Regions from separate parts of the Gordonia terrae genome, predicted to be linked through region 2. Evidence: predicted binding sites of a transcription regulator. Region 2 holds the regulator's gene; each other region holds the start of a gene.

Region 1 (4,208 bases), 250 kb from region 2:
AGATCGCCGCCTTCCCGCAGACGTGTATGCGGGAGGACCGGCTGTCGGTCCTCGAACAGGACGGCCTGGACACCGATGCGGCGATCGGCAACGAGTTGCGGCACGGCATGGTCTCCCTGGCGACCGACACACTCGCCGGGGCAACCCGATTCGCCGGGGGAGCGGGCCGGCACGGTGAGGGCGTCGGCAGCTAGACGAACCGACGCATACGGTTCGTCTCTGCGCGGCAAGCTTCTCAGCGGGTAGCTGGGTTGCGACATAACGACTGCTCCCTAACCGACAGAACCGCATTACCCGCAGGTCCCAGCCCCTGCTCCCTGAGGTGCGAGGAGCGATAGCGACGAGCCTCGAAGGGCCTGGTGAGACGAGTTGCGAAGACCCTTCGTGACGCTCGCAAGCTCGCTCCTCAGGGAGCAGGGGGTTTGGATACTCGCAAGCTCGTTCCTCAGCCGAGGTGCGAGGAGCGCAAGCCGCCGGGCCGAGCAAGCGACGAAGGAGCGCGTCGAGGTCGACGAGCCTCCAAAGGTCCTCTTGTGTTGCAGCGCAGTCAGTTGAGTGCGAGGAGCTCGGCTAGGCATGCTTCGACGAGGGAGGGCCGGAGCTGTCGTTGGCCGGGACGGGGTGGTCGGACGTCGATGACGTGGCTGATTGTCGACCATGAGCGGCGCGCGTCGTCGTGGTGGTGGCCGTCTGGGCGTGGCCGCGCGCCGGGCCGGGTGGTCGGTCCGTAAATTTCGTCGCGCACGGTGTTCAGGTGTTGTGCGAACCGCTTGGGTATGTCGGGTCGGCGGTTGATGCGTTCGGGGTTGGGTGGTGCTCCGGGTTCGGCGTTGAGTCGCCAGAGGCAGCGGCCTTCGTCGGGGCCGGACCGGGCGATGCGGGTGGTGTATTGGCCGGGCTGGTCGCCGACCATGCGGTTGTGTCGTGGGCAGGCGGGTGCGAGGTCGTCGATGTCGGTGAGACCACCTTTGGCCCAATCTTTGTGGGCGTGGTGGAGTTCGACGTGGGTAGCGGGTTGATCGCACCCGGGAGCCGAGCACACCTCACCGTCGGGGCGCGCGAAGGAGACGAGGCGTTGTTCGCGGGTGGCCAGACGTCTGCCCCTACCGAAGTACAGCGGTACGGCGGTGGCGTCTTTGAAGACTGCCAACCAGGGTTGGATCTCGCCGGCCATCGCGATCAGGTCGGGGATGGGCAGCAGGGTGCCGGTCGCGGTCGTGGCCAGTCCGGCTTCGCGAATGAGGTCGTTGAGGTCGGCTTTGATGAGCAGTTGCACGGGCAGGCCGCGGTGCGACGTGCCGAGTGTCCTGTCGGCGAAACCGGCGGCCAGGGCGGCGTCGAGGGCGTCGTGGTTGGTCTGGGCGGGGGTGCGTTGGTCGCGGTCGGCTGCGAGGGCCAGGGCGTCGGGGTCGGCGGTGCCGGCCGGCCCGCTGGGTGAGTTGGGGTCGTCGGGGTTGTTGAGTCCGGGTTTGCCCCAGACGGCGAACATCATCGTGAGCCGGGCGGCGAGTTCGGGGGTGAGGGTGCCGGAGATTTTGGCGGTGCCGTCGGCGCGTTGCCGGCCGATCCACAGGTTGCGGCGCCGTTTCTGGTCGGTGTCGTCGGTGAGGGTGCCGTCGGGGTCGAGGTGAGCGAGAAGCCGCGCGCCGAGTTGGGTGATGTCGGCGGGTGTGTGGTCGGCGGCGATCTCGGCCATCTGACGTTCGGCGGCGACTTTCACATCATGCTCGACAGCGTTCGGGATCTGGTCGAGGACATCGAGCGCGGCCTGGACGTGAGCAGGGCCGACCGCACCCGCAGCGAAAGCCTCGGCAAGGCAGGGGTGTTCGGGTTCCAGGAGCTCGCCGCCGAGGCTGGTCCGGTGGGCGGTGGCGTCCATCTGCTTACGACGCCGGACAGGGTTGGAGACCCGCAGCCGGTGGGTCATGAACTGCATGAGGGTTCGGCAGCCCGTCTTGCGGGGCAGGTCGCGGGCCTCGGCCTGATCGATCTGCCGGTCACCGGCGACGGTCAGCCGTGCGATGGCGCGTTCGGTCGCAGATGCAACCTCGATCAAGTCTTCGTCCGAACACGGCGCCAGGTCCACGGTCTGCAGTTCGTCGAGGATCGCATGCAGGTCGGCCACCAGCTCGACGGCACGCGGTTGCGGCACCGCCGAATCGCCATCGACGTGTGTGGTGACCGACATGCCGGTCGCCTCCCCCCGAGATCCGTTGCTGCGAATGTATGTTCGAGTGTACACGCATATCGGGGTTAGGTAACCGCGAGAATGACTGTCGTGCAACGATACTGCGTTCCGGCTACTTGTCGGTGCGTTGTGGTAGACGGGGCGCCGGGTTGCGTTGGCCTCTAATTCTGTTGTTATGAGTCGTCTCTCGACTGCGGATGCGCGCGGGGAGGTTCGAGGCCGCTCAGACGTCCAGCACTTCGGTGAGTTGCGGCACGATCTGCTTCTTGCGGGACACGACGCCCTTGCCGAAGGCGTGGCCGTCGGCGACGGTGACCCCCAGGGCCTGCTCGACGGCCGTAACGGGTTCGCCGACCACCAGGAGGTCCGAGTCGCAGGCGATCACGTCGGTGATCAGCAGGAGGTAGAGGTCGTAGCCTGCGGCGTCCTTCTCGGCGGTCATCGCGGCGAAGAACTCGTCGCGGCGGTCGAGCACCTCGGCGGAGTCGACCGTGGTGAGTTGGGAGACCCGCACCGTCTTCGGTCCCATCGCGAAGCTCTTGGAGTCCCGGCCGATGATCGTCGACGCCGGATCGTCGCCGAGGGCCGTGCCCGCGCGGAGCAGTGCGTCACCGTACTCGTCCACGTCGACGCCGGCGATCGCGGCGAGCTCCGCGGCGGCCGCGCGGTCGGCGTCGGTGCAGGTCGGCGAGTTGAACAGGAGGGTGTCGGAGATGATCGCCGAGAGCATGATCCCCGCCTCGGCGCGCGGGATGTCGACCCCGTTCTCCGCATACATGCGGGTGAGGATCGTGCACGTGCACCCGACGGGCTCGACCCGGACGTAGAGCGGCGCCGCCGTCTCGAAGTTGGCGATCCGATGGTGGTCGATGACCTTCAGCACGGTGACATCGGTGATGTCGGCGACGCTCTGCTGCCGTTCGTTGTGGTCGACGAGCATCACGTCCGACGGGGCCGCGGTCTCGATCACGCGGGGCGCGTCGAGGCCGAAATGCTCGAGCGCAAAGGCGGTTTCGAGACTCGGCCGGCCCAGGGCGACGGCCTCGACGTCACTGCCCAGCGCGGCTTCGAGGGAGGCGAGGCCGATCGCGGCCCCGATGGCATCGGTGTCGGTGTCGGGGTTGCGGTGTCCGATGACCAGGATCTTCGACATGGCGACTCAGCTTTCGCTCGACGTTGCTGAATCCCAGCCTACGGTGGCGCTACATCGTGAACCCCCGGAAGACGGCTCCATCTCGACGATCATTGCCGGGGGATAGTTGTAAATATACAATCGTTGTATGTCTACAACTGATGGCACGATCGGCGCACACTCGCAGACCGCGACCGACGTGTGGTTCACGATGAACAGCCTGGTCCGCGATCAGGCCAAGCAATCGCGCGACCGCATCAGCGAGGTCATCGACATCCCCTTCAGCCGGTTCCGGGCACTCCGCCGCGTCGCGGTACGGCCGATGACCCAGCGGGACCTCGCGGAACGGATGGGCGTGGACGCATCGGCGATGAGCGGCATCGTCAACGATCTCGTCATCCGCGGGCTCGTGACCAGGGAGCCCGACGCCGACGACGGCCGATTCAAACGCGTCACGATCACCGACGTCGGACGTCGTGTGGTGGACGAGGTGGCCGCGAACCCGGCCACGGCCCCCGGCATGTTCGCCGCGCTCGACGAGGAACAGCTCCGTCAGCTCGCGGACCTGCTCGGCCTCCTCCGCGAGGCGGCCGAGTCGTGAACGCTGCACGCGCGGCGTTGCGCGCCCGCTCGGCCGACGGCGCCCTCACGCGTAGGGATCGGCTCGTCATCCTCGCCACCTGCTGTCTGAGTCTCTTCATCGTCGGCCTGGACGTCTCGGCGGTGAACGTCGCACTGCCGTCGATCAGCTCGGACCTGGGCGCGACGCCTGCACAGCTGCAATGGGTCCTCGACTCGTACGCGCTGGTGATCGCGAGCCTGTTGATCTTCGGCGGATCACTCGGAGATCGTCTGGGCCGCAAGAGGGTCTTCCAGGTGGGTCTGGTG
Region 2 (4,208 bases):
TGTGGCCGGGCGAGCGACCCGATCACACGCCGGAGAAGCTCGGCGTCGGCGTGGAGATCGCCGAGGAGCGTCGTGCCGACGAGGTAACACGCTTCGCCACGGCGGCAGGCGCCGTCGCCTCGCGACTGCGTACGCGCGCCTCCCAGAACACCGGGGTGACCGCGGAGGTGCTCGCGGCGACCGCGGGACTCGCCGAGGACCGGGGGTGGATCGGGGCCGCGAGCGCGCTCATCACCAAGGGCGCCACGGCCGAGGCCGCTGCCGTCGCCGCGACCGATCAGTTCGCGGCGGTGTTCACCAAACTCGGCGGGCTGATGGCCGAGCGGGTCACCGATCTGAACGATGTCCGCGACCGCGTGCTCGCCGAACTGCTCGGTCTACCCGAGCCGGGCCTGCCGACACCGCAGGTGCCCTCGGTGCTGCTCGCCGACGACCTCGCGCCCGCCGACACCGCCGGTCTCGACCCGACGACCACGATCGCGCTCGTCACCCGGCTGGGTGGGCCGACCAGCCACACCGCGATCATCGCCCGGCAACTGGGGATTCCGTGTGTGGTGGCCGTGGCCGATCTCGCCGAGATCACTGCCGGTACAACCATTCTCGTCGATGGGACGACCGGCCGGGTGGAGGTGGAGCCTGACGCGGAGACGGCGCGGGCGCGAGTCGAGGAGGATCGTCGGCACGCCGAGCTCGTCGCCGGGTGGACGGGTCCGGGGCGGACCGCCGACGGCATCGCCGTCTCGGTGCTCGCCAATGTCGCCGACGGATCGTCGGCGCGGGCCGCCGCCGGGCACCCGGTCGAGGGCGTCGGACTCTTCCGCACCGAACTCGCCTTCCTCGAACGTGCCGACGAACCGTCGGTGGACGAACAGGCCGCGATCTACCGGGAGGTCCTCGACGCGTTCGGCGGGCAGAAGGTGGTGATCCGTACCCTCGACGCCGGCTCGGACAAGCCCTTGAGGTTCGTGACCCACCCAGACGAATCCAATCCCGCGCTCGGTGTCCGTGGGGATCGAATCGCCCTGGCGCATCCCGAGATCCGAGCCCACCAGCTCGACGCGATCGCGCACGCCGCGTCGGGTTCCGACGTCGCGCCGTGGGTCATGGCGCCGATGATCGCCTCGCCGTCCGAGGCGCGCGCCTTCGCCGCGGAGGTCCGCGGCCGGGGCCTGGTCGCCGGGGTCATGATCGAGGTGCCCGCGGCCGCCATCCTGGCCGAGGCCGTGCTCGCCGAGGTGGACTTCGTGTCGATCGGCACCAACGATCTGACGCAGTACACGATGGCGGCCGATCGGATGTCGGCCGATCTCGCCGGATTGACCGATCCGTGGCAGCCCGCGGTGCTCAGCCTGATCGCGGGTGTCGCCGCAGCGGGTGTCCGCCAGGGCAAGCCGGTCGGGGTGTGCGGTGAGGCGGCTGCCGATCCGAATCTTGCCTGCGTGCTCGTCGGTCTCGGGGTGACCTCGCTGTCCAGCGCGCCGGCCGCGGCCGCCGCGGTGGGGGCTCGGCTCGGCGAGGTGACCGCACAGGACTGCCGCACCGCCGCCGACGCCGCGCTGGCCACGTCCGACCCCGCCGCGGCGCGGGAAGCTGCCGCGGCGGTGCTCGACCGTTCGGTCGGGGGAGAGGTCAGACTCGCCGCATCACGGTGACGACCTTGCCGAGGATCACGGCGTCGTTGCCCGGGATGGGATCGAACAGCTCGTTGTGCGGCATCAGCCACACATTGGCGCCCTGACGCTTGAAGGTCTTCACGGTGGCCTCGCCGTCTATCATCGCTGCGACGATGTCGCCGTTGTCGGCGACGTTCTGCTGCCGCACGACGACCCAGTCGCCGTCGCAGATGGCGGCGTCGATCATCGACTCGCCCACGACGCGCAGCAAGAAGAGCGAGCCCTCGCCGACCAGCTCGCGAGGAAGCGGGAACACGTCCTCGACCGCCTCCTCGGCCAGGATCGGGCCACCGGCCGCGATCCGGCCGAGGACCGGCACGAAGGTCGGCTCGGGCAGCCGGCCGGCCGACGGGGTCTCCGGCGACGGCGATTCGCTCGGCGCGATGTTGACCGCACGCGGCCGGTTCGCGTCCCGCTTGAGCAGACCCTTGCGCTCGAGGGTCCGCAGCTGGTGGGCGACCGACGATGTCGAGGCCAGGCCGACCTCGTCGCCGATCTCGCGGATGCTCGGCGGGTAACCGCGCTCGCGTACCGAGCGGCGGATCACTTCCAGGACCCCGAGCTGGCGCGGGGTGAGTGAGGCCTCGGCGGCGGCGACGTCGATGGGGGCCTCGTCGTCGGCTCCCCGCGCTCGGCCGCGCCTATCGCCGGTGTCACTCATGTTCGGTTCCTCTCGTCTTCGGAACGTGCTGGTAGATGGCCCGTGGGGATGTTCAGCCGCGTCCGAGCCTAGCGGAGTGCGACCTCCACCTCAAACATTTGTTCGATGTGTCGCGAGACTTTGTCGGTGCGCCGTGCTACAAATTCGAACATCAGTGCATCGAACATCTGATCGAGGTTCGAACACCGAATGCCAGACACCCGAACACCCGACGATCCCGCACCGAACACCCGGAGGGCACCATGCGCACCGCCACTCTCGTCGCTCCCGTCCGTACCGAGCGTCCCGACACCGTCCGGGCGCGCACCGACCGCGCCGACCGCATTCGGACCCGGACCCCGCTGTCCGACGGTTCTCGGCCCGTCGACAACCGGCCGGCAGGCAACCGTCCGGTGGGCGGGTCGCCACTGACGCCACGTGCCGGCGGCACGCACTGTGGCTCGGCGGTGGGTGCCAGGGGCCGCGGGCCGGTCGGTCCGGATGCAGCGGTGTTCCGTCGCCGTCGCCGCACCGCCGTCGCGGTCCTCGCCGGCGTCGGCCTTGCGTTCGTCGTGTGGGTGTTCGGTGTCGTCGGTCAGAACTATTCGGACTCGATGACGCCCGCCGCGGTGAGCGCAGAGGTCGTCCACGTGCGCGCCGGGGATTCCCTCAGCACGATCGCCGGCCGGGTGGCGCCCGAGATGCCCCGCGACATCGTGATCGACGAGATCGTCGCGATGAACGATCTGCCGTCGAGTGCGCTGCAGGTGGGTCAGCCCCTGCTCACCCCCCGGTACCGCTGAGGCCGGGCGGTATCCTCGATGTCACAGGGGCCGGCCGAGAAGCGGCGGGGCGCACGGTTTCGGTGCGTTCCAGCGTCCCGCGACCTGCGTGAGGACACGATGCGCTGCCCCTTCTGCAAGAACGACGACACCAAGGTCATCGACTCGCGTGTCGCAGATGAAGGGCAGGCCATCCGACGGCGTCGCTCGTGTGTGGAGTGCGGACGCCGATTCTCCACGGTGGAGAGCGCCGTGCTCGCCGTGGTCAAACGCAACGGTGTCACCGAGCCGTTCAGTCGCGAGAAGGTCATGCGCGGTGTGCGTCGTGCCTGTCAGGGGCGGCACGTCGCCGAGGACGCACTCGCGCAACTCGCCCAGCAGGTCGAGGACACGGTGCGCGCGAGCGGATCGGCCGAGATCCCCAGCAACGAAGTCGGTCTCGCGATCCTGGGGCCGCTGCGTGATCTCGACGAGGTGGCGTACCTGCGGTTCGCGTCGGTGTACCGGTCGTTCGACTCGGTGGAGGACTTCCAGCGGGAGATCGACGATCTGAAGTCGTCGGCGTCCGGTGGCGGGCGTGTCGAGACCGCCACCACCGATCCCGTCTCAGCCGAGTCGGTCCAGAGCTCGTAGGACGCGCTTCTCCGACACGGGGAACGCGGTACCGAGACGCTCGGCGAACAACCCGACCCGTAGTTCCTCGACGAGCCACTGCGCCTCGTCGTCGACGATCGCCCGTCGGTGCTCAGGGACCTGTTCGAGCCGTTGAGCCCACCGCTCGACGACGCGATCGACGACCGCGACGCCGGCCTTGTCGCGCGCGGCGGACGCGGGCAGCGCCTCGAGACGTGCCCGCGCACCGTCGAGGTACCGCGGCAGGTTCTCCAGATGCCGCCGTGCGGTGGCTGCCACGAAGCCGTCGAACACGAGATGGTCGATCTGCTCGGCGACGTCGTCGGCAGCCAGCGATCCGGCGTGCCGGTCGATCGCCGCGCGGACCGGCGCCAGCCGTTCGAGCGCCGCGACGGCGAGCGAGAAATAGTCCGGGGCGGCCTCGGCGACGCGCGGCCTGATCCGCTCGAGGAAGGCCGAAAAGGACTGTGGCGAGCGGAC
Region 3 (4,208 bases), 140 kb from region 2:
CACACGCTCGACGACCAGGTCGACCCGTCCCGGCGTGGTGCCGGACCGGAGCGCCTCCAGCAGGGCGAGCGCCGAGTCCCGTGTCCCTTCGGCGACGACGAGCACCCGGCCGTCGGCCTGGTTCGATGCGTAGCCGACCAGACCGAGTTCGAGGGCGCGGGACCGCGTCCACCACCGGAAGCCCACGCCCTGCACGTGTCCGTGGACATGCGCGGTCAGCCTGATGCGGTCGGCGCCGTCCCCAATCCGGGTCTCGTCGGTCATCGGGTCAGTCCGTCTCGATCCGCAGATCCACCTCGGCACCGGCCTTCACCGTGCGCCCGACCGTGCACACCGCGTCGATGGCCCGTTCGACGACGACCAGCAGGCGCGCGGCGGCATCGGGGTCGAGTTCGGACAGGTCGATCTCGAGGGTCTCCTCGATGCGCGGGTAGACCTCGTTGTCGCGGTCCGCGTCGCCGCTCACCCGGATCGTCGCGTCGTAGTCGTCACCGAGGCGACGCGCCAGCGGCCGGTCCGAGGACATGCCGGTGCAGGCTGCCAATGCGATCTTGAGCAGCTCACCCGGGGTGAACACACCATCGACATCCTGTGAGCCGATCAGCACCTCGCCACCGCGCGAGCTGCGTCCGGTGTAGCGGCGCGTGCCGGTGCGCTCGACCCAGAGGTCGGTGTACGCGGGCTCCGCGGCCTGTGCCGGGGCGGCGGTGTTCTGTTCGATCGTCATGCTGGGATGGGTCCTCTCAGGCGGCGGGGCGGCGCTGGCACCGCAGACCATAGTAAGAGCCGAGGATCAGGAAAGATTCCCGCACCGGCCGCTTCCGACGTCGTCAGGCCGCTGCCGCGTCTCGGCGTGCGCTGCGTTCCTTCCATTCCCACACCGCATAGATCACCTCGGTCGCGTACCCGAGGTCAAGCTTGCCGCCACCCACGGGCACCGTCGCATCCGCCGCCACCCGTTCATCCGGCGACCACTGCCCCGGCGCGCGTGTCGCGGGACTTACGTCGATCACCGAACCACCCGGCCTGTGGAACGAAAACTGTTGCGACCGATGACCGGTGATACTGAACTCACCCCGATGCAACGCACGGTGACAGCTCCCACACAACAGAATCAGGTTGTCCAGGTCGGTCTCCCCACCGGCCGACCAGAACACCACGTGATGGGCGTGCAGATGCCGTGTGCGTTCACAGCCGGGCATCTGACAGCACCGGTCTCTCACGAACAACGCCCTGACCAGTGCCCTGTTCGGCGTTCGCGACTTACGCCCCAGCCCCAACAATGCCAACTTCCCTGGAGCGCCGGACACCTTCCTGGACAACGCCTTCCGGACCGCAGCACCACAGTGCACCTCCTCCAACTCGGCCACCGACAGCGCCGGCCCGTCATCGAGGTGGGCCAGTTCTCCACCCTCGTCGGTGTGGATCAGGATCTCGGCGCCCGGAGCGAGATCAGGCATCGCGATCCCGTCGTGCACCATGTCGGCCATGGCCACCATCGCGGGAGCCAGATTCGACGGCACATTCCGCCACAGGTCCCGCCGATTCGCCGGCTTGACCTCGAAATCCGGTTCTCCCTCCACGGTCTCCAACTCGCTCGCAGCGTTCCGCGGAACGCTCGACACCGCGGGCAGATCCGAATCGTCGCAGGTCCGGGTGCGTTCGTACTCCGCACGGACCGCACCGGCAAGGACCCTGGCACCATCCAGCGGAGACAGCGTCAGCGACACAGACAAGGAACCATCGGCATTCCACTTCCACCGGCCTGTCGACTCCACCGGCGGGCGATTCTCCGCCTCGATGCCACGATCCATATCGATCCGTCCCATCGCACGTACCGCCCGCTCCAGCTGGGAGGCCGTACACGACAACGCCAGGTTCACCAGCTCTTTCTCCCGCAACGGGGTCGCCACCCGCGTCAGCGCCCGCACCTTCGAATATGACAACCGCCCCGCACCGAACGCCTGCCGGATCAGCGGCAACTCCGTCAGTGCCTTCGCCACCCGTACCTGCTCCTGCGCCGTGCGCCGAGAGACACCCGCCTTCCACGACAGCCAATGCGCCAGGGAGTGAACACCCGGCCCCCGCCACGACTGCCGCTCATTCAACTCCGCCACCAGAGACAAGAACTCGGCGGTGAGAGCGGTGATCTGCGCGGCATGAACCAGCACCCTGCTTTCCAACGCGTCATCGGACAACGACGCCGGATCCGCGCCATCGAACATCGACGACACGTTCTCACCGTGCAATACCGAAACCGACACCCCGAGCCCCCCAGCTGTTCGAACGGATATGCGAACAACGTAGCGGCGCCCACCGACAAAATGGGTGGCCACGTCGCTACGAGCGTTCCGCGGAACGCTCGTAGCGACGTGGGCGGCGCCGAGGCACGGTCTGGCACCGCGCGCAGAAGTACGAGCTGCGGTTCATGAACGACTCTCGGCGCATGATTGCCCCGCAGCTGCGGCACGGCTGCCCTTCGCGTCCGTAGGGGTTGAAGGACAGCCGAGGTACGCGATGAAGACGGTTAAAGAGTTTTGATCTCGCGTGTTCTTTGAGCAGGACAGATGCACCCGACCAGCCGACCTCGCCGTCGAGAGATTGCCTGGCGTCACCATCGAGGTATTTCCGCAGCGGGTAGATCGAGGCAACTTTCGCCTCTATCCGCGCGGGCAAACAGCGCCGCTCTAACGATCACCTAACGTCGATGAGACTGCCGGTAAGTCGCCCGCATACGCATGCGCGAATACGCTCCCCACGACTCGTGCAAGAGGAATGCATAGCGCATTCCAATCGTCGTTCAAGATAGCCACCTGACGTGTCGTTGGGCCGTAGTGCACTAAGCTATTTCGTAGCTCTCGCACGCCAGCGGCAACACGAGTTGAGAGTGCATCCGCACCTTCGTCGCGGCCAAGAGCGACGGCCAGTGCCTCAAGTTCGTCACTGCCAACCGTAGGCATAGCCAGGACTGCAGCCAAACCCTGATCGTGGCGTGGATACCAGCTGAGGGTGTTTCCCAACGCTTCGGCAATCTCAATCCAGGGCTTGGATATCCCAAGAGTGGTAGCGAGTTCTGAAGCCTTTGTATACGCGTAAGTGGCCTCCAGACAGCGATACAGCGATAGGAAGAGACTTGTGGGGTTCAGATCAAGGACCGCCCGGGTCAGGAACTCGTACGGGATGCCCGCAATACGTTGCTCCCCAAGCATTGCAAGTTCACCAGCGAGTTCACTGTTGACCCAGCCGTTGCCGTGGGCGCCCTGACGAGCACACGTGGGTAATAAGTTGGCGTCAAGATCCGTCCATCCGGCGGCCAGGTCGTCGATCTCGAGGGCCTGCATGTCTGGATAGAGCCCCAACACCAGATCGAGGTCGTGACCCTGATACCCGCCATCCGCCGCGCTGCCCGCTCCAGCGACATCAAGGACGGACGCTGGACTAGCTGATGGATTCACTTCCAGATCAGCCAGCATCGCGACCGCGAGTCCAGCAGTCATCTCCACCTCGCGAGTCTGGGAGGTCGATACCACTGCCTCGGCCTCAAACCCTGCAATCGCCAGTACCACCGTGTTCTGTGACTTGATCAGCGCAGCGGCCTGGTTCCTCCCGAACTTGACGTGCGCAAGCCGTTTAGTCCTCACGAGGATGTCGTACTCGGCCTCATCGAGAAATATGTATCGTTCGCCGAGCGGGATTTGCACTCCTCGGTCCGCTGCGTACCGCACGAGCCGATCGAAGATCGTGGCTGCAGTGTCTTTGGCATTCCGAGACACTACTACGCTGCCCTCCAGCATATCTCCATCGACGTCACATCGAACTGCTCTTCAATGAGCACCTTGAAAGCCTCCTGAAAGACTCCGCGTTCATAACGACCAACCTGACCAACACGTTTATCGAGAACCTCCCCAAGAACATCCAGGCGCAGAAAGTCGACGAGTTCTTGGTCATTAAGCCTTTTCAGCTGATCGAGAAAATCCTGATGTTGCGATTGTAGGGTCTGCAAAGCGCGCGCCTTTTTCTCCGAGCTGCGACTCTCGCCCGGACGGCCGATTATTTTGAGGCCGAAGGCCACGGAGAAGCCGATTCGTGCCGGCTGCCGATCAAATACCCGACGCCCGCTACTGAGCGGCACACCTGGAGAAGCTGCCGCTCGTGAGAATTCCTTGTCGAGATCAACGAGCATCTCCAGCACTCCGTAGAATTGGGCC
Region 4 (4,208 bases), 2.6 Mb from region 2:
TCGGTGCCTGGACGTCGCCCAGGAGTCTGCCGCCGACCGTGTGTCCAGATACCGATTGACCTGGCTCGATAGGTTCCTGCGGACAGCAGCCTCACGGCGTGCGGAGACGAAACGAGATTGTTTAGCATCGCTCATGATCGCTCCTTAGGGCAGGTTAAGTAGTTTTGATCGTAGCACCGTGCGTCAAGTGCCAGGTCGGGTTCAGGGTGTTGTCGAAGTAGTGCTTACGGTTTAGCCAGATGAAGCCATCGCCAATAGAGATCAACGCAACGTCGATCGCGCCGCCAACAGTGTTCTGCTGGTGAACGCTCATGCGTTGTCTAGTAGAAGTGATGTTCACCAGGCTTTCGGCGAGCAGACCTAACTCATCCTTGGGAAGCATGGTCACACTAGATTGCATAGGGATGCGATAGAAATTGTTCTCCCAGTCGTTCATGAACTGGCCGAATTCATTCAAGGCGTCAACCGTGAGCGAATGAAAAACACCAGTCGCCTTCTTGGCGTCGGCGGCCCCGAACCCCTCCTTCTTCAAGCTTTCTATGGATTTCCTCGGGAGCTTTTCGTGCACCCAACTTGCCCAACTACCAACGATGGCTTTGCGCATCTCATCTGTAATACCGTTTACCCACCCCTGGGCAGGTCCGTCCTGAGCGAATGTTTCCCAATGGCCACCGTACGAAGGGGTGATCTCTACAAGGGTTTCGTTGTAGCGACCCACATGGCCGCAGAATCGACCTGAGATTCGCGTGGCGAACCGCTTGGGAAAGTAATCGGTGGTACCGAAGCCTGCGAACACGAGGCCGGAGTCGCTTGGAACGCCGCCCTTCTTGGACATTGCTTTTGTGACGAGAGTGCGGCCGCGCGCCTAATCTGCGCCCGGGTTACCTTCAGTCCATTCTCTTCTAACTCGACTTCGACTAGCCTCGTAATGGGATCCTTGAACTCCCGATGGAGAGAATCTGGGAACGTAGTATCGGCTGAGATGTCTTCGAGTCCATCTATTTCGGATTCGAGATCATTGAGGATTTCCTCTAACGCTGCTTTAACTCGAGTTTGGACTATCCGACCGGTGCTCGACGCTAGATCATCTGGCCATTCAACTAAGCGCTTAATAATCTGGTCCAGGAAGAACTGGTAACCAAGCGACAAGGCTGTTTCGAGTTCGGCGGCGGGCGTTATCAGGCCTCCGTGGCCGGCCAGGAAGTCGATGAAGTCTTCCGCATAGTCCTCGACGTGTGGCATTGGATTCGCGCCGCGTTCCTGACGGTATGTCTTGATCACCGTCTCCCAAGGTGTGCCATCCACGGTCGCGGAACTGTAGACCATTACGCCGATGTTGCTGCCCTTTACCAACTCGAACAGCTTATTCGCGGACTCGTAGGTCTTCATAGTCCGGCGGTTTGAGATAGTCACGGCGCTGTCGGCCGCCAAAGCCACGGCGCTACGGTTCATTACGATCGCTTCGGCAGTCACAGGGTGTCGCGTCTCTTCCGATGGGTGGGGACGTGTGGGGACGTCGCGTATCGGGGCAAATGCTAGTCCCGCCGTCGGGCGCGCAGCGGTAGACACTCTCGGCGCGGCCCGAACGCGGCCCCAAATCATCCGAACGAACCACGAAAGCCCCGGTCAAAACGCTCTGACCAGGGCTTTCGTCGGAGCCGATGACGGGAATCGAACCCGCGTATTCAGCTTGGGAAGCTGATGTTCTGCCATTGAACTACATCGGCGTGCGAGTGCCGGACTCGCGAACGACAGCCTAGCAAACCCGTGGCCGAGCCGGTCGCCGGCACGCGCAGATGTCGCGGATCGTGGCGTCAGGCGCAACGAACCGCGACATCTGGGCGAGACCGGGTCTCGGCGGGGCGACGCGATTCGGTTGCGACGCAGAACAACTCACCGGAAGGGGTTGCGCATCGGCTGGTCGGCCGGTAGTCTCGAACGCAGTTTCGAGTAGAGCCATGATGTCGGGGGATGAAATCATGGCTTTCACCGAGCCATCTGCACCACCACTACCACTTCTTCTCGACCAGTACGCGCGCCTACGTGCGCTGCTGGACGAGATTGCCGAGACGCAGTCCACGGACTGCTCCGAGACCGAACTGCTGCAGGTCGCGATCGAGCACGAGCGTGCCGAACGGCGCATGTTGTCGCTGTTCACCGATCACATCGTCGACATCGACGAGCGGTCGGCGTACCGGAAGATGGGGTGCCAGACCGTCTCCAACTTCCTGTGCCACGCGCTGAACCGACGCGGCGAGGCGACCCGCCTGATGAACCGGGTCTGGGCCTTGGGCAGGTTTCCGGACATGCAGGGGGTGCCGCTCGAACCGCGCTTCCCCGAGACCGCCAAAGGTGTTGCCGACGGTGAGATCTCGGGACGCCATGTCGACGTCGTCATCGAGGTGATGCGCAAGATCCCCGCCGACGTGGACCCCGCCGACCGGGAAGCCGCCGAGGCGACGCTTGCGCACTACGCACGCGAGTACGACCCGTCGTCGCTCCGTGACCTCGGCGCCCGCATCCTGGCCCACCTCGACCCCGACGGAACCATCACCGACGATCGCGACCGCGCCCGCAACCGTGGCCTCAAACTCGGGCCGCAAGACGCCCAGCTGATGTCCCGGCTCACCGCAACCCTCGACCCGACAACGCGCGCCATGCTCGACGTCGTCTTGTCGGTGTGGGCCGCCCCTGGGATGAACAATCCCGCCGATCCCGAGTCGCCCACCGGGAACCCCGCCGCCGCGGACCCCGACGCGCTGGCCGCCGCTGCCGGACGCGACGAGCGCTCGGCCGAGAAGCGGAACCACGACGCGTTGCGCGCCATGCTGCGCTTCGTGCTCGACGCCGGCGCGCTTGGGGGTTCGCACCACGGGCTGCCCGCACATCTTGTCGTCTCCATCACGGAATCGGCGCTGCGCGACGCGGCCGGCGACCCGGCACGGACCGCGACGGGAACCCTCCTTCCCATCAAGGACGCCATCGACCTCGCCGCCGACGCGCAGCATCATCTCGCGGTGTTCCGGGACCACTCCAGTGAGGTGCTCTACCTCGGGCGGTCCAGGCGATTGGCCTCCCGCGCACAACGAATCGCCGCGGTCGCCCGCGACGGTGGCTGCACCTTCCCGGGATGCACGCGGCCGTCGTTCGACTGCGAGATCCACCACGTCGTCGAGTGGGACGCCCACCACGGCTCCACCGACCTCGACACTCTCGCGACCGCCTGCCCGCCACACAACCGGGTGGTCGGCACCGGCGCGGATCAGTGGGCCACCACCATCGCCACCGATGGGATCGACGCCGGCCGCGCCGTCTGGCACCCGCCCCGCTCGCACCCGTCGTCGACGCCGCGGATCAACCATGCCCATCGCACCGACGCGATTCTCGACCGCATGCGCGCTGATGTCCGGCGGCGCAGAACAGCGGTGCCGGAGAGCGGAGGGTCGGCGCCGACCGACACCGGCGCAGATCCTCCCTGACCGTTCGATAACCTCGACACCGTGCTGCTCTCCGACCGCGACATCCGCGCCGAGATCGCTGACGGGCGCCTCGCCATCGATCCGTTCGATCCCGCCCTCGTCCAGCCCTCCAGCGTCGACGTCCGGCTCGACGGTCTGTTCCGGGTGTTCAACAACACCCGCTACACCCACATCGACCCCGCGCAGCGCCAAGACGAACTCACCTCGCTGGTCGAACCGGCCGACGGCGAGCCCTTTGTGCTGCACCCGGGCGAATTCGTGCTGGGGTCGACCCTCGAGGTGTGCTCACTGCCCGACGACCTCGCCGGCCGGCTGGAAGGCAAGTCGTCGCTCGGCCGGCTCGGCTTGCTCACGCATTCGACGGCGGGCTTCATCGACCCCGGCTTCTCCGGCCACATCACCCTCGAACTCTCCAATGTGGCCAACCTGCCGATCACGCTCTGGCCCGGGATGAAGATCGGCCAGCTCTGCCTCATCCGCCTCAGCAGCCCGGCCGAGGAGCCGTACGGCAGTGCGTCGGTGGGTTCGAAATACCAGGGGCAACGCGGTCCGACACCGTCGAAGGCGTACCTCAACTTCCAGAAGAACGACTAGGGCCGACCGGAAGTTCACCTACCGGATCACCCTCCGCCACGGCGGAGATGGTTACCGGCCGCACCGCGTGGGTAACCGTAGCCTTCATGAAGCTCACGGTGATCGGATGCGGCTACCTCGGTGCCACACACGCGG

What was found. Region 2 encodes LexA, which represses DNA repair genes until DNA is damaged. Its sites were predicted from a motif close to CGAACANNTGTTCG; they were not measured.
Region 1: BCM27_RS12555 (HNH endonuclease signature motif containing protein) is a predicted target of LexA. The motif match lies at 2,220-2,233, and genes of this name have one in related genera.
Region 3: BCM27_RS10770 (HNH endonuclease signature motif containing protein) is a predicted target of LexA. The motif match lies at 2,284-2,297, and genes of this name have one in related genera.
Region 4: BCM27_RS22495 (HNH endonuclease signature motif containing protein) is a predicted target of LexA. The motif match lies at 1,936-1,949, and genes of this name have one in related genera.

The regions. Positions count from the first base shown of each region.
Region 1 covers NZ_CP016594.1:2,767,378-2,771,585, forward strand. Annotated here, with positions in the region: gene BCM27_RS12550 (crotonase/enoyl-CoA hydratase family protein) at 1-194, shown strand, start outside; gene BCM27_RS12555 (HNH endonuclease signature motif containing protein) at 548-2,188, opposite strand; gene BCM27_RS12560 (manganese-dependent inorganic pyrophosphatase) at 2,412-3,341, opposite strand; gene BCM27_RS12565 (MarR family winged helix-turn-helix transcriptional regulator) at 3,469-3,921, shown strand; gene BCM27_RS12570 (MFS transporter) at 3,918-4,208, shown strand, end outside.
Region 2 covers NZ_CP016594.1:2,521,755-2,525,962, forward strand. Annotated here, with positions in the region: gene BCM27_RS11450 (phosphoenolpyruvate--protein phosphotransferase) at 1-1,652, shown strand, start outside; gene lexA (transcriptional repressor LexA) at 1,630-2,334, opposite strand; gene BCM27_RS11460 (LysM peptidoglycan-binding domain-containing protein) at 2,577-3,116, shown strand; gene nrdR (transcriptional regulator NrdR) at 3,216-3,728, shown strand; gene hrpA (ATP-dependent RNA helicase HrpA) at 3,702-4,208, opposite strand, start outside.
Region 3 covers NZ_CP016594.1:2,380,606-2,384,813, reverse strand. Annotated here, with positions in the region: gene BCM27_RS10780 (acylphosphatase) at 1-264, opposite strand, end outside; gene BCM27_RS10775 (OsmC family protein) at 269-727, opposite strand; gene BCM27_RS10770 (HNH endonuclease signature motif containing protein) at 831-2,225, opposite strand; partial or broken gene BCM27_RS25420 (zinc finger domain-containing protein) at 2,341-2,496, opposite strand; gene BCM27_RS10765 (hypothetical protein) at 2,688-3,701, opposite strand; gene BCM27_RS26070 (hypothetical protein) at 3,776-4,208, opposite strand, start outside.
Region 4 covers NZ_CP016594.1:5,078,221-5,082,428, reverse strand. Annotated here, with positions in the region: gene BCM27_RS22510 (hypothetical protein) at 155-718, opposite strand; gene BCM27_RS22505 (hypothetical protein) at 691-1,473, opposite strand; tRNA gene BCM27_RS22500 (tRNA-Gly) at 1,657-1,727, opposite strand; gene BCM27_RS22495 (HNH endonuclease signature motif containing protein) at 1,980-3,479, shown strand; gene dcd (dCTP deaminase) at 3,501-4,073, shown strand; gene BCM27_RS22485 (UDP-glucose dehydrogenase family protein) at 4,160-4,208, shown strand, end outside.